3 regions of the Pseudomonas sp. I3-I5 genome follow, and region 3 is predicted to be linked to each of the others. Evidence: predicted binding sites of a transcription regulator. Region 3 holds the regulator's gene; each other region holds the start of a gene.

Region 1 (4,531 bases), 530 kb from region 3:
GTCGAGGCTGACGCCGCCGGGGTTGGCATTGGCGCCGTTGGCCGACCACTGGCCGGCCGCGTTCTTCTGCGCGGGGATCCAGTTGTCCAGGTTGAAGGTCTTGTTGGCATTGATGGACAGGCCACCGGCCACCGGACCAGCCGTGAGGGCATCGGCGTTGAGCGTGCCGTCGGACTTGAACGGCAGGTCATTGATCAGCGGCTGCGTGGAGGTCGGGTCCTGTGGGTTGCGACCATCGATGGTGCTGTACATCTTCCAGGAATTGGACGTGTCATCCTTGATGAAGTACTGGTTCAACTGGTGCGCATTGCCCTGGCTGTCGTACACGTCGCTTGAGAACGTGAAGTTGTAGCTCTTGACGTCGGCTGGGTCGAACGGGGTGACCGTCGGCGCGCCATCGCTGGATTTAAGGTTGACCGTCTGATCGATCTTGGACGTGGCCTTGGGGGTGAGGTTGGCCGTGTCGATCTGAAGGTTGGTCAAGACACCCTGGACCACCTGGCCATTCTCATCGACGCCATAACCTTGCAGGTTGGCGCCGCCGGCATTGACGACGAAGCCCTGCTTGTCACTGTAGAAGGCCCCGGCCCGGGTATAGATCTTCGAGCCGTTGTCGTTGAGCGCGAAGAAGCCGTTGCCGTCGATGGCCATGTCCAGTGCCTGGCCGGTGCCGTTGATGTTACCGGAGCTGAACTGCTGGGAAATGGCGGCGGTTCTTACACCGGTACCAATGGTGGTGCGGCCGGCGCTGGTGCCGCGAATGGAGCTTGAGTACTGGTCGGCGAATTCGGCGCGCGAGGCCTTGAAGCCGGTGGTGGCGACGTTGGCAATGTTGTTGCCGGTTACGTTCAGGGCCTTGTTGGCTGCATTGAGGCCACTTAAGCCAATGTTGTAAGACATACGCTAACTCCTGAAGATGTGCCCTAGGCCCTAGATGCCGATGCTTTGAATGGTGGAAAGTGGAACGCTGCCCAGCCCTGCCAGGTTCAGCGACATTTCGCCGCCGTTGGTGCCCATGGTCACGCTGGTGACGGTGGCCGGCAGGTTGGTGGTCATGGCCGTGGCCGTGCCGTTGATCGAGGCGGTGGCCTTGAAGCTGTAGGTGCCGGCCGGCAGGGCCTCACCGGCGTCATCCTTGCCATCCCAGGTGAAGTCCACCTTGCCGCCAGCCTGGGAACCCAGATCGAGGGTGCGCACCAGCTTGCCGTCCTTGTCGCACACCCCCACCGAGGTGGCGGTACTCGAGCCGGTCAGGTTCACCGAGCCCTTCATGTCCTTGCTGGTGTCGACCATGGCCTTGTCGGTCTGCACGATCACGTTGCGCCCGACCAGCGACGATGCCTGCAAGGCCTGGGAAGACTGAAACGCACCGGCGATGTAATTGACCGAGCTGTTCAGGGTCTGGATACCTTCCAAGCTGCTGAACTGCGCCAACTGCGCCACGAACTCGCCGTTCTGCTGCGGGTCGAGGGGGTTCTGGTTCTTCATCTGGGTGACCAGCAGCTGCAGGAAGGCATCTTTGCCCAGCGCACTGCCGGCGGCGCCGGTCTTATCGTCGTTCTTGCTTTCTTTGCGTTGCAGCGAGTTCAGGTAGCTACTACCGACGTCGCCTGTGGCATTGGTGGTGGTCATGTCGGCGTCCTATCACTGACCCAGGGTCAGTACCTTCTGCATCATGCTCTTGGCCGTGTTCATCAACTCGGCATTGGTCTGGAACGCGCGGCTGGCCGAGATCATGTCAGCCATCTCCTCGACCACGTTGACGTTGGGGTAATACACGTAGCCGTCCTTGTTCGCCGCCGGGTGGCTGGGCTCGTAGCGAGCCTCGAGGTTGCTCTGGTCCTCGACGATGCCAGTTACCTGCACGCCCTGCCCTGCCTCGCCCTGGTCCTCGAACAGCGACTGGCTGGTGCCGGCCTGGGTGTTCTGGAACGTGGTGGCGAACACGGGATGACGAGCGCGGTAGGTCTGGTCGATGCTCGACGAGACCGTCTCGGCGTTGGCGATGTTGGAGGCGACGGTGTTCAGGCGCGTGTTCTGCGCGCTCATGCCGGAACCGGCAATGTTGAAGACACTGGAAAGGGACATGGTCATTCTCCCCGCAGGGCTGACACCAGCCCTTTGAATTTACTGTTGAGCAACGTGAAGCTGGCCTGGAAGCCGATGGCATTTTCGGTGTAGTTGGACTGCTCGATCTGCGCGTCCACGGTGTTCTGGTCGATCGAGGGCTGCATCGGCGTGCGGTACTTGAGGGCTTCGTCGCTCAGCGCCACGCCGTCGGCCTCGATGTGCCGGCTGTTGGTGCGCTCCAGACCGAAGCGGCCGCCGTTCTGCTGCTTGTCGCTTTCGGCGGCCAGCACAGAGGCGAAGTCCAGGTCACGGGCCTTGTAGTTGGGGGTGTCGGCGTTGGCGATGTTGTTGGCCAGCACTTCGGCGCGTTGCGCACGAAAGCCCAGGGCCTTTTCATGGATACCAAGCGCCTTGTCGAAGCTGATGCTCATGTCGGGGAAACCTTCAGCGGTTGACCAGAGTGTCGTTGCCGAAGGTTTTAGCAAGGCTTGTGCCAACATCTGCAAAGCCCGGATTCAAGGCCTTGCAGCCCTGCTCGCAGGGGCGCGATGCCAGAAAAGCGGCAAACCGCACGTGGCCGAATGGCCACAAGCGGCAAAAAGAAGCGCACTTGAGCGGCAAAACAAAAATTTGACGTCAGCGGCAGGGCCGACTCAGTGAAGGCCGCTGACAAGACGTCTTGTCAGCGCCATATACGACTCAGGCCTACTTGGCCTGGTAGATGATCCCCGGGCTGCATTGCACCATCTGGTAATGATCCGGCAGGCCGTTGAGGGCTTCGGATGCGCCCAGGAACAGATACCCGCCCGGCTTGAGCGTGCTGTGGATGCGCAGCAGGATGTCTTTCTTGACCTGGGCCGAGAAGTAGATCAACACGTTGCGGCAGAACACGATGTCGAATTTGCCCAGGCTTGCATAGCTGTCGAGCAGGTTGAACGAGCGGAACTCCACCCGGTTGCGAATCGCCGGCTTGATGGCCCAGCGCCCCGGCCCCTTGGGGTCGAAGTAGCGCTGCAGGCGCTCGGCCGACAAGCCGCGGGCTATCGCCAGGCTGTCGTATTCGCCAGTCTTGCAGTTGTTGAGCATGGTGCCCGACAGGTCGGTCGCAACGATCTGCGCGCCCATTTTCAGCTGGCCCAGGTTGCTGCGTTCGAACTCGTCGATGGCCATGGAGATGGAGTACGGCTCCTGGCCCGACGAGCACGCCGCCGACCACATGCGCAGGCGCTGGCCGGGGTTGTTGCGGATGAACTCGGGGATGACCTTGTTCTTGAGCACCTCGAACGGGTAGGTATCGCGAAACCACAGGGTTTCGTTGGTGGTCATAGCGTCGACCACCTGCTCGCGCAGGCCGCCACGCGGCTGCGCCTGAATGCGCTGCACCAGCTCGCCCAGGCTCTTGATGCCCTGCTGCTCCATCAACTTGTTGAGGCGGCTGGACACCAGGTACTGCTTATTCTCGCCCAGCAAGATGCCACAGGCTTTTTCCAGAAATACCCGGAACTGTTCGAAATCCAAATTACCCGTAGACACTGCTGCCGCCTCTTTTCAATCACTGTGGCCGGGGCGAACCCCGGCGCCTTTCAATGCGCTGCCTTGATCCGGTCAACCACGCGCTGGGCCAGATCATCCGGCCGGAACTTGGCCAGGAAGTCATCGGCGCCCACTTTCTTGACCATCGCCTGGTTGAACACCCCGGACAGGGAAGTATGCAGGCAGATGTGCAGTTTTTGCATGCGCGGGTCGCTGCGAATTTCCGCTGTCAGGGTATAGCCGTCCATTTCCGGCATCTCAATGTCGGAAATCATCATCAGAAACTCTTCTTCTGGCTTCTTGCCTTCGTCCACCAACTGGCGCAGGTAGTTCAAGGCCTGGCGACCGTCATTGAGCGCCACCACCTCGACGCCGACGGTCTGCAGGCAGCGGCTGACCTGCTTGCGTGCCACCGACGAATCGTCGACGGTCAACACCCGCAGCATCACGGCCTTGTCCTGCACCTCGGCGTCCACCACACCCGCCGACACCGACTCCGAAGACGGCGCGACCTCGGCCAGCACCTTCTCCACGTCGATGATCTCGACCATGCGGTTGTCCACCCGAGTGACTGCCGTCAGGTAGTGATCGCGGCCGGTCCCCTTGGGTGGCGGATGGATTTCTTCCCAGTTCATGTTGACGATGCGCTCGACCGAGTGCACCAGGAAGCCCTGGGTCTTGGTGTTGTACTCGGTAATGATCACGAAACTGCTGCGCGTGTCCTCCTGCAACGGGCGCAGGCCGGTGGCCATCGACAGGTCAAGGATCGGGATCGTCGCGCCGCGAATGTTGGCGACGCCGCGCACTACCGGGTGCGCCTTGGGCAGAATGGTCAGCGCAGGGCATTGCAGCACTTCCCTGACCTTGAAAACGTTGATGCCATAAAGCTGTTCGCCGTTGAGGCGGAACAGCAGCAGTTCCAGGCGAT
Region 2 (4,531 bases), 1.3 Mb from region 3:
ACCGATGGTGAACTGGCGCAGTGCCCGGCTGCGCAAGGTGATGCGGCCCAGGCGCAGCTCATTTTGCGAGCTGATGGCCTGCATGGCGTTGCGCACGATGTTGAGCACAGCCTGGATCATCTGTTCGCGGTCGATCAGCACGTCCGGAAGGCTAGGGTCATAGTCACGCGCCAGGGTGATGCAGCCCTGGCTCTCGGCCTCCACCAGGCTGCATACCCGCTCCAGCACCTCATGGATGTTGGTCATGGCCAGCGACGGCAGCTTGTTCGAGCCCAGCATGCGATCGACCAGGTTACGCAGGCGGTCAGCTTCCTCGATGATCACGTTGGTGTAATCGCGCAAGCTCTCTTCGGGTAACTGACGCGCCAGCAATTGTGCTGCACCGCGGATGCCGCCCAAGGGGTTCTTGATCTCATGGGCCAAGCCGCGCACCAGCATCTTGGTGGTCTCCTGCTTGCTTAGCTGGGCTTCTTCCTTGGTGATGCGCAGGAGGCGATCGCGTGGGTGGACCTCCAGCAGCAGCAGGGTCTGGCTCAGGTGCAGGATCGGTGTAACGGCATAGTCCACCGTGATGGTCTGCCCCGTCAGCGAGGTCAACTGGGCTTCACGCTTGGTAAAGGGGTGTGCCTGCTCCACGGCCTGGCGCAGCGAGCTCAACGCTTCGGTGGACTCGGTGAACAGCTCGCTGATGAACTGCCCGTGGCTGCGCTGGCCACTGACGGCCAGCAGCATTTCGGCGGCCGGGTTCATGTATTCCAGCCGCAGCTCGGCGTTGAGCAGCAGCGTGGCCGTGGTCAGGTTGTCCAGAAGCAGACGGTGTTGTGCATCACTGATGGTCATGGTGCGGCGTCGACCTCTTTCGGTGCTTGCTGGCAAAGGAGCCGCGCTGTGCGCGACACATCCAGTGGTTGCTGTTGGTCTGGAAATGCAAGAAACAAACCAAGGCGCCGAAAAGAGGCAGATTCGACAGGATCCTGTAACTTTTCGCCCAGATTCGCACCAGAAGACGCTGCATTAACGTTTCAGGTGCTTCATTTTGGAATAAATAACGGTGCAACCAGGTAATTGCTGCACCATTTTGGAGCATAGGGCTTTTACGAGGGATCGCAAAGCTGGCCAGTTGCCCTGATCATGCCCTGCTTCATCAGCGGTGCACTTGGCCGGCTTGCAATAGCGCTAGCTACGCGCTGCGCACAGGCCTGCCCGTCCTGACGCCTGAATGCCGCAAGCTGTTCAAGCAATTGACTTTCGAGCCTGTCCAGCTGCGGGCGAATGACCGTTTGCAGGTCCGCCCGCAGGTGGTGCGGCGCTTGTCCTGCCAAGCGCCATTGGTGCAGCAGGGTGTACTGCACAAGCTTGTTGGCTTCCATCTGGTCGGCAAAAAAGGCTTCGGTATCGTGCGGGGCCAGGCCAAACACAGGTGCAGCCACCTGCACGCGCATCAGGACCTCTTGCTCGCGTTCAGTGGCTTGCACGGGTTGCCCTTTGTCCCACTTGTGCAAGGCAACGGCCTGCGCAATGGCCAGGCGCTGCTCAATGGTAGCTAACAACGGCTCAAGAGCAGGGTGTTGCGGTGCAGCAGCAGTGCAGCCAGTCAAGCTGAACGCTGTAAACAGACAAAGCAGTCGATTGCGCATACAGGGTGCCTCCTAGGGGTGGAGGTCTGATTCTGAGAGGGATGGGCAACGCACCGAGGTAGGTAACTTCCGAAATGCCTGAAGTCCAAAACGCAAACGGCCTCCCAAGGGAGGCCGTTTCGATCCAGTCATCGGCGCCAGGCGCCGATCAGATCAGCAGCTGTAGTACAGCTCGTATTCCAGCGGATGGACGAAGGTACGGACCTTGATTTCTTCTTCGCTCTTGAGCTCGATGAACGCGTCGATGAAATCATCGGAGAACACGCCGCCCTTGGTCAGGAACGCACGGCCCTTGTCCAGCTCTTCCAGGGCTTCCTTCAGGCTGCCGCACACCTGTGGGATGTCCTTGGCCTCTTCAGGCGGCAGGTCATACAGGTTTTTGTCGGCTGCATCGCCTGGGTGGATCTTGTTCTGGATGCCGTCCAGGCCAGCCATCAGCAAGGCCGCGAAGGCCAGGTACGGGTTAGCCGATGGGTCTGGGAAACGCGCCTCGATACGGCGGGCTTTCGGGCTGCCGACATAAGGGATACGGATCGAAGCCGAACGGTTGCGTGCCGAGTAGGCCAGCATCACGGGTGCCTCGAAACCTGGGACCAGACGCTTGTACGAGTTGGTCGACGGGTTGGTGAAGCCGTTCAGGGCCTTGCCGTGCTTGATGATGCCGCCGATGAAGTACAGGGCGGTGTCGGACAGGCCGGCATAGCCTTCACCTGCGAAGGTGTTCTTGCCGTCTTTCCAGATCGACATGTGCACGTGCATACCCGAGCCGTTGTCGCCGTACAGCGGCTTCGGCATGAAGGTAGCGGTGCGGCCGTAGGCGTCGGCAACGTTGTGCACGACGTACTTGAGGGCCTGGACTTCGTCGGCCTTCTTCACCAGGGTGTTGAACTTGACGCCGATTTCGTTCTGGCCGGCGGTGGCCACTTCATGGTGGTGCACTTCGACCAGCTGGCCCATCTCTTCCAGTGCGTTGCACATGGCAGTACGGATTTCGTGGTCGTGGTCGAATGGCGGTACTGGGAAGTAGCCACCTTTGACGCCTGGGCGGTGGCCTTTGTTGCCGCCTTCGATATCGGCACCGGTCATCCACGAGCCTTGCTCGGAGAAGATCTTGAACATCGAGCCGGAGATGTCCGACTGGAACTTCACTTCGTCGAAGATGAAGAACTCAGGCTCCGGGCCGGCGAACACGGTGTCACCGATGCCAGTGCTCTTGAGGTATTCCTCGGCGCGCTTGGCGATCGCACGTGGGTCACGGTCGTAGCCCTGCATGCTCGACGGGTCGACGATGTCACAGGTAATGATCAGCGTCGGCTCTTCGGTGAACGGGTCCAGAACGGCAGTCTCGTCTACCGGCATCAGGATCATGTCGGAGGCTTCGATGCCTTTCCAGCCAGCGATGGAGGAGCCGTCGAACATCTTGCCGACTTCGAAGAAGTCTTCGTCCAACGCATCACGCGCCGGCATGGTCACGTGGTGCTGAGTACCTTTGGTGTCCGTGAAACGCAGATCAATCCACTTGACGTCATGATCTTTGATGAGCTGAACCGACTTCGACATGTTGTCCTCCGGATGGTCTAGGGCACGGTTGGCCGCCGCCCTGGAAAAAGGGTGTTGCCGGGCGCGGATAGTCGGCCAAGCTTACCTGCCTCACAAGGGAGCAAATTGCATGCCAGTGCCCGAAAATGGCGAGGTCGGGACAGAAGGGGGCGTTTGTGGGCATCTGGCTGGGGCTGCAGGGAGAAATGTGCACCCTTACGATGCGATTTTTTTAATTGTCGCACCAATAAGGTGCATTGGGTCGAATGGCGTTGAATGGGATCGTACTCGACGTATGAGGCCGACTGGATGCAATGGGCCGTCTGCCCAAGATCGCAGATACCGCCTTCAAGCCCCGACGCGCGGTGTCTGAAGTTGGCTTCCTGCATTTTTCTGCAAGCTTCTGCTCAAAAGTTGGTCAAATCCTGAGCAATTTCCGATATAATTCGCGCCCCTCATTTTCGGCAGGCCCTGCGCGCGCTGTAAACCAATGAAACTTATCGTCAAAGTCTTCCCAGAGATCACCATCAAGAGCCGGCCGGTGCGCAAGCGCTTCATCCGTCAGCTCGCCAAGAACATCCGCAACGTGCTCAAGGATCTGGATCCTGAGCTCGTGGTCGATGGTGTCTGGGACAACCTCGAGGTAATCACCCGCATCGAGGACGAGAAGGTTCAGCGCGAGATCGTCGAGCGCCTGACCTGTACACCGGGTATTACCCACTTCCTGCAGGTCGAGGAGTACCCCCTGGGCGACTTCGACGACATCGTCGCCAAGTGCAAGCAGCACTTCGGCCACCTGCTGGCCGGCAAGCACTTTGCGGTGCGTTGCAAGCGCGGTGGGCACCACGACTTCACGTCGATGGACGTCGACCGCTACGTGGGCAGCCAGCTGCGCCAGCAGTGCGGTGCGGCCGGCATCACGTTGAAGAACCCGGAAGTGCTGGTACGCATCGAAATCCGCAACCAGCGCCTGTTCGTGATCCACAACCAGCACCAAGGGATTGGCGGCTACCCGCTGGGCGCCCTGGAGCAGACCCTGGTCCTGATGTCCGGCGGGTTCGACTCTACCGTGGCCGCCTACCAGATGATGCGTCGCGGCCTGATGACGCACTTCTGCTTCTTCAACCTCGGCGGACGTGCCCACGAACTGGGCGTGATGGAAGTGGCACACTTCCTTTGGAAGAAGTACGGCAGCAGCCAGCGCGTGCTGTTCATCAGCGTACCCTTCGAGGAAGTGGTCGGCGAGATCCTCAACAAGGTCGACAACAGCTACATGGGCGTCACCCTCAAGCGCATGATGCTCCGTGCCGCGGCGCGAATGGCCGAGCGCCTTGAGATCGACGCGCTGGTGACTG
Region 3 (4,531 bases):
AGGTAGTCGATGACGGGTTGTTCAAGGCCGGAATGCTCGCGCAGTTCTGGCTTCCAGTATGGGTTGGGCAGGCAGCGCACGTCGAACACCAGATCGGCATCGACCGGCATGCCCCGCTTGAAGCCGAATGACTCCACCAGAAAAGCCGTACCCGGTTCTGGCTTGTCCAACAAGCGCAGCTTGATAGAGTCACGCAGCTGATAGAGATTCAGGCGGGTGGTGTCGATCTTGAGATCGGCCAGGTCAGCTATCGGCCCCAGCAAATCCCGTTCGACGCGAATCGCCTCGGCCAGTGAGCGATCGGCATTGGTCAACGGGTGGCGTCGGCGGGTTTCGGAAAAACGCTTGAGCAGCGTGTCTTCGTCGGCATCGAGGTACAGCACGTCGCACTGGATGTGACGAGCACGCGCTTGTTCGAGCAGTTCGGGAAAGCGCGACAAGTGGCTTGGCAGGTTGCGTGCGTCAATCGATACGGCAACCTTGGGCTGCGGCAATTCGGTGTTGAGCAGCGCGCTTTCCGCCAACTGCGGCAGCAGCCCGGCGGGCAAATTGTCGATGCAGTAGAAACCGTTGTCTTCGAGGACATCGAGGGCCGTGCTCTTACCGGAGCCGGACCGGCCACTGACGATGATCAAGCGCATGTTCAATGCTCGTTCTGTACGTCCAGGACGACCTGGAACAAGGCCTCGCTGCTCTGGGCTGCACGCAGGCGATCACGAACGTCCTTGCGATCGAGCATGCTGGCTATCTGGCGCAGCAGTTCCAGATGAGCATCGGTGGCCGCAACCGGAACCAGCAGAACGAAAAGCAGGTCCACGGGCGCGCCATCGATCGCGTCATAATCGATGGGGGCGTCAAGGTGCAGAAGGGCGCTGACCGGTGAGGAGCACCCTTCGAGGCGGCAATGGGGGATGGCGATGCCATTGCCGAAACCAGTGGAGCCCAGCTTTTCGCGGGCCACCAGTTTTTCGAAGACGTCTTGCATCTCAAGTTCAGGTACTTGATCGGCAATCAGGGTGGCGACCTTTTCCAGGGCGCGCTTCTTGCTGCCGCCCGGCACGTTCACGAGGGAACGGCCGGGGGTCAGGATGGTTTCAAGTCGGATCATGGATGAGGGGGATCAGCGGGCTGCTGCACCTTGCAGCAGGCTTTGCTGTTTTTCCTTGTGTTTTTTCAGTTGGCGGTCGAGCTTGTCGGCCAAGGCGTCGATGGCTGCATACATGTCTTCGTGTTCGGCGTTGGCTACCACTTCACCGCCAGGAATCTGCAAGGTCGCTTCGACCTTCTGCTGCAGCTTCTCGACTTTCATGATGACCTGCACGTTAGTGATCTTGTCGAAGTGACTCTCCACGCGGGCGAGCTTTTCGAGCACGTAATCACGCAAGGGTTGGGTGACTTCTACATGCTGTCCACTGATATTGACTTGCATACAGCTTCTCCTTTTGTTGCCCGTGCATCAAAGAGGCAGGTGTTGCACCTGCCACACAAACGCGGTGGCACATCTCAGGGGCTACATCAATCGCTTGCGCTCGCTCGAGGGTGCGATACCCAGGGACTCGCGGTACTTGGCGACAGTGCGACGGGCGACCTGGATGCCTTGTGCCTCCAGTAAACCAGCGATCTTGCTGTCACTCAATGGCTTTTTCTGATTTTCCGCCGCAACCAGTTTCTTGATGATCGCGCGGATCGCCGTGGACGAGCATTCCCCGCCTTCGGAGGTGCTGACGTGGCTCGAGAAAAAGTATTTCAGCTCGTAGATGCCGCGGGGGGTGTGCATGTACTTCTGGGTGGTGACCCGGGAAATGGTCGACTCGTGCATGCCCACAGCTTCTGCGATGTCGTGCAGCACCAGCGGCTTCATCGCCTCGTCGCCGTGGTCCAGGAAACCGCGCTGATGCTCGACGATCTGCGTAGCCACCTTCATCAAGGTTTCGTTGCGGCTTTGCAGGCTCTTGATGAACCAGCGGGCTTCCTGCAACTGGTTGCGCATGAAGGTGTTGTCGGCACTGGTGTCGGCGCGGCGTACGAACCCGGCGTATTGCGCGTTAACGCGCAGGCGTGGCACCGCCTCCTGGTTCAGTTCCACCAGCCACCGCTCGCTGTCCTTGCGCACGATCACATCCGGCACCACGTACTCGGGCTCACTGGACTCGATCTGCGACCCTGGGCGAGGGTTGAGGCTCTGCACCAGTTCGATGACCTGGCGCAGCTCATCTTCCTTGAGTTTCATGCGGCGCATGAGCTGGCTGTAGTCGCGGCTTCCCAGCAGGTCGATGAAGTCGCTGACCAGGCGCATGGCCTCGGTCATCCACGGGGTGCTGGCCGGCAGCTGGCGCAGTTGCAGCAACAGGCATTCGCCCAGCGTGCGGGCGCCGACACCAGCAGGTTCGAATTGCTGGATACGATGCAGCACTGCCTCGACTTCATCCAGCTCGATGTCGAGCTCAGGGTCGAACCCTGCACAAATCTCTTCCAGACTGTCTTCCAGATAGCCCTGATTGTTGATGCTGTCGATCAAGGTGACTGCAATGAGCCGGTCGGTGTCGGACATCGGCGCCAGGTTCAACTGCCACAGCAGATGGCTTTGCAGGCTCTCGCCAGCCGAAGTGCGGGTGGTGAAATCCCACTCGTCGTCGTCATTGCTTGGCAGGCTGCTGGCACTGGTCTGGTAGATGTCTTCCCAGGCGGTGTCGACAGGAAGCTCGTTGGGGATGCGTTCGTTCCACTCGCCGTCTTCGAGGTTTTCGGCGCTGGCAGTGGTTTCCTGGAAGCTGTTGTCCTGGACGTCGCTGGTCGGTTTGTTCTCGGCGTTGTCCGCCATGGGGTCGGTGTTGTCGAAGTCGTCGCCGTCTTCCTGGCGCTCGAGCATCGGATTGGACTCCAGGGCTTCCTGGATTTCCTGCTGAAGGTCCAGGGTGGAAAGCTGGAGCAGGCGGATGGCCTGTTGCAACTGCGGTGTCATCGTCAGTTGCTGGCCCATTTTTAGGACGAGCGATGGTTTCATGGCAGATGCTTTGTACCTTGTTCGCCGGCGCACATGCGCCTTCCACTACACGAGGGCGCCGGGGCGCCATTTCAAGCAAGATTTATGCCTTAAATTGTAGCGTTTGCCTAGAGCACTGTAACAACTTGGCCCGACTTGGGGGCGTCTTTGTTCGTGCCCAAGGCGCGCGTCGTGATCAAAGCCTGAACTCGTGCCCCAGGTAAACTTCTTTCACCAGGTCATTGGCCAGGATGGTCTGGGCATCGCCCTCGGCGATCAGGCGGCCGTCGTTGACGATGTAGGCCGTTTCACAGATATCCAGCGTTTCACGCACGTTGTGGTCCGTGATCAGCACACCGATGCCCTTGGCTTTGAGGTGATGAATGATCTGCTTGATATCACCGACCGAAATGGGGTCCACGCCTGCGAAGGGCTCGTCGAGCAAGATGAATTTTGGAGAGGTTGCCAATGCCCGGGCAATCTCGACACGCCGCCGCTCGCCGCCGGACAGGCTCATGCCCAGGTTGTCGCGAATGTGGCTGATGTGGAATTCCTGAAGCAGGCTTTCGAGCTCCTGGCGCTGGCCCTCGCGATCAAGATCCTTGCGGGTTTCCAGGATCGCCTTGATGTTGTCGGCCACCGACAGCTTGCGGAAGATCGACGCTTCCTGCGGTAGATAGCCGATACCGGCCCGGGCGCGACCGTGCATGGGCTGGTGGCTGACATCGAGGCTGTCGATCAGCACGCGCCCCTGATCGGCCTGAACCAGGCCAACGATCATGTAGAAGCACGTAGTCTTGCCGGCGCCATTGGGGCCGAGCAGGCCGACGATCTGACCGCTGTCGATCGACAGGCTGACGTCTCGCACGACCTGGCGGCCCTTGTAGCTCTTGGCCAGGTGCTGGGCTTTGAGGGTTGCCATTTACTCGGCCTTCTTCTTGGGCTGGATCACCATGTCGATACGCTGACGTGGCGTGGTTACGTTGCCACCCCGACCGGCAGTGGCCACTTGTGTCTGGGTGTTGTAGACGATTTTCTCGCCTTCGGTGGTGTTGCCTTCGTTTTCCACCTTGGCTCGGTCGGTGAGCACCACCAGGTCTTTCTGGGCCTGGTACTGGATGGTAACGCCCCAGCCTTTCATCTTGTCCGCCTTGGACGCGCTTTGTTGCTGCTCGAAATAGGCCAGGTTGCCCACCGAGGTCACCACGTCGATGTCGCCACCGTTCGTGCGAGTGATGGTTACGGTGTTGCCTTTGATCATCATAGAGCCCTGGGTGATGATCACGTCACCGGTATAGGTGGCCACGCCTTTCTTGTCGTCCAGGTGCGCATTGTCGGCCTGGATGCGAATCGGCTGGTCACGGTCGTTCGGCAGGGCGAGGGCGCTCGCGCTTCCCAGTGCTGCGCTCAGGCTGAGCAAAAGGGGGAGGGTTTTAACGAGCCTCATACTGTCCTCTTACGTTAGAGAGCAGGTCCATCCTGCCTTCTTTCAGGTACGCTTTCATTCCTTTGCCCGTGGTCGTTCCACCGGCGCCGTCGATTCTAACG

What was found. The regulator sigma-54, encoded in region 3, starts transcription at its own class of promoters, with help from an activator protein. The targets are predictions, from matches to a motif close to ANTGGCATNNANNTTGCTNT.
Region 1: a site for sigma-54 is predicted at 2,549-2,568, ahead of flgB (flagellar basal body rod protein FlgB). Genes of this name have one in related genera too.
Region 2: a site for sigma-54 is predicted at 3,295-3,314, ahead of glnA (type I glutamate--ammonia ligase). Genes of this name have one in related genera too.

The regions. Positions count from the first base shown of each region.
Region 1 is NZ_CP093940.1:3,170,322-3,174,852, forward strand. It holds gene flgE (flagellar hook protein FlgE) at 1-900, opposite strand, end outside; gene flgD (flagellar hook assembly protein FlgD) at 931-1,632, opposite strand; gene flgC (flagellar basal body rod protein FlgC) at 1,645-2,088, opposite strand; gene flgB (flagellar basal body rod protein FlgB) at 2,091-2,501, opposite strand; gene cheR (protein-glutamate O-methyltransferase CheR) at 2,776-3,603, opposite strand; gene MOP87_RS14085 (chemotaxis protein CheV) at 3,654-4,531, opposite strand, start outside.
Region 2 is NZ_CP093940.1:173,242-177,772, forward strand. It holds gene glnL (nitrogen regulation protein NR(II)) at 1-840, opposite strand, end outside; gene MOP87_RS00755 (chorismate mutase) at 1,095-1,637, opposite strand; gene glnA (type I glutamate--ammonia ligase) at 1,791-3,197, opposite strand; gene thiI (tRNA uracil 4-sulfurtransferase ThiI) at 3,667-4,531, shown strand, end outside.
Region 3 is NZ_CP093940.1:3,700,764-3,705,294, reverse strand. It holds gene rapZ (RNase adapter RapZ) at 1-641, opposite strand, end outside; gene ptsN (PTS IIA-like nitrogen regulatory protein PtsN) at 644-1,108, opposite strand; gene raiA (ribosome-associated translation inhibitor RaiA) at 1,121-1,429, opposite strand; gene MOP87_RS16525 (RNA polymerase factor sigma-54) at 1,511-3,004, opposite strand; gene lptB (LPS export ABC transporter ATP-binding protein) at 3,180-3,905, opposite strand; gene lptA (lipopolysaccharide transport periplasmic protein LptA) at 3,906-4,430, opposite strand; gene lptC (LPS export ABC transporter periplasmic protein LptC) at 4,417-4,531, opposite strand, start outside.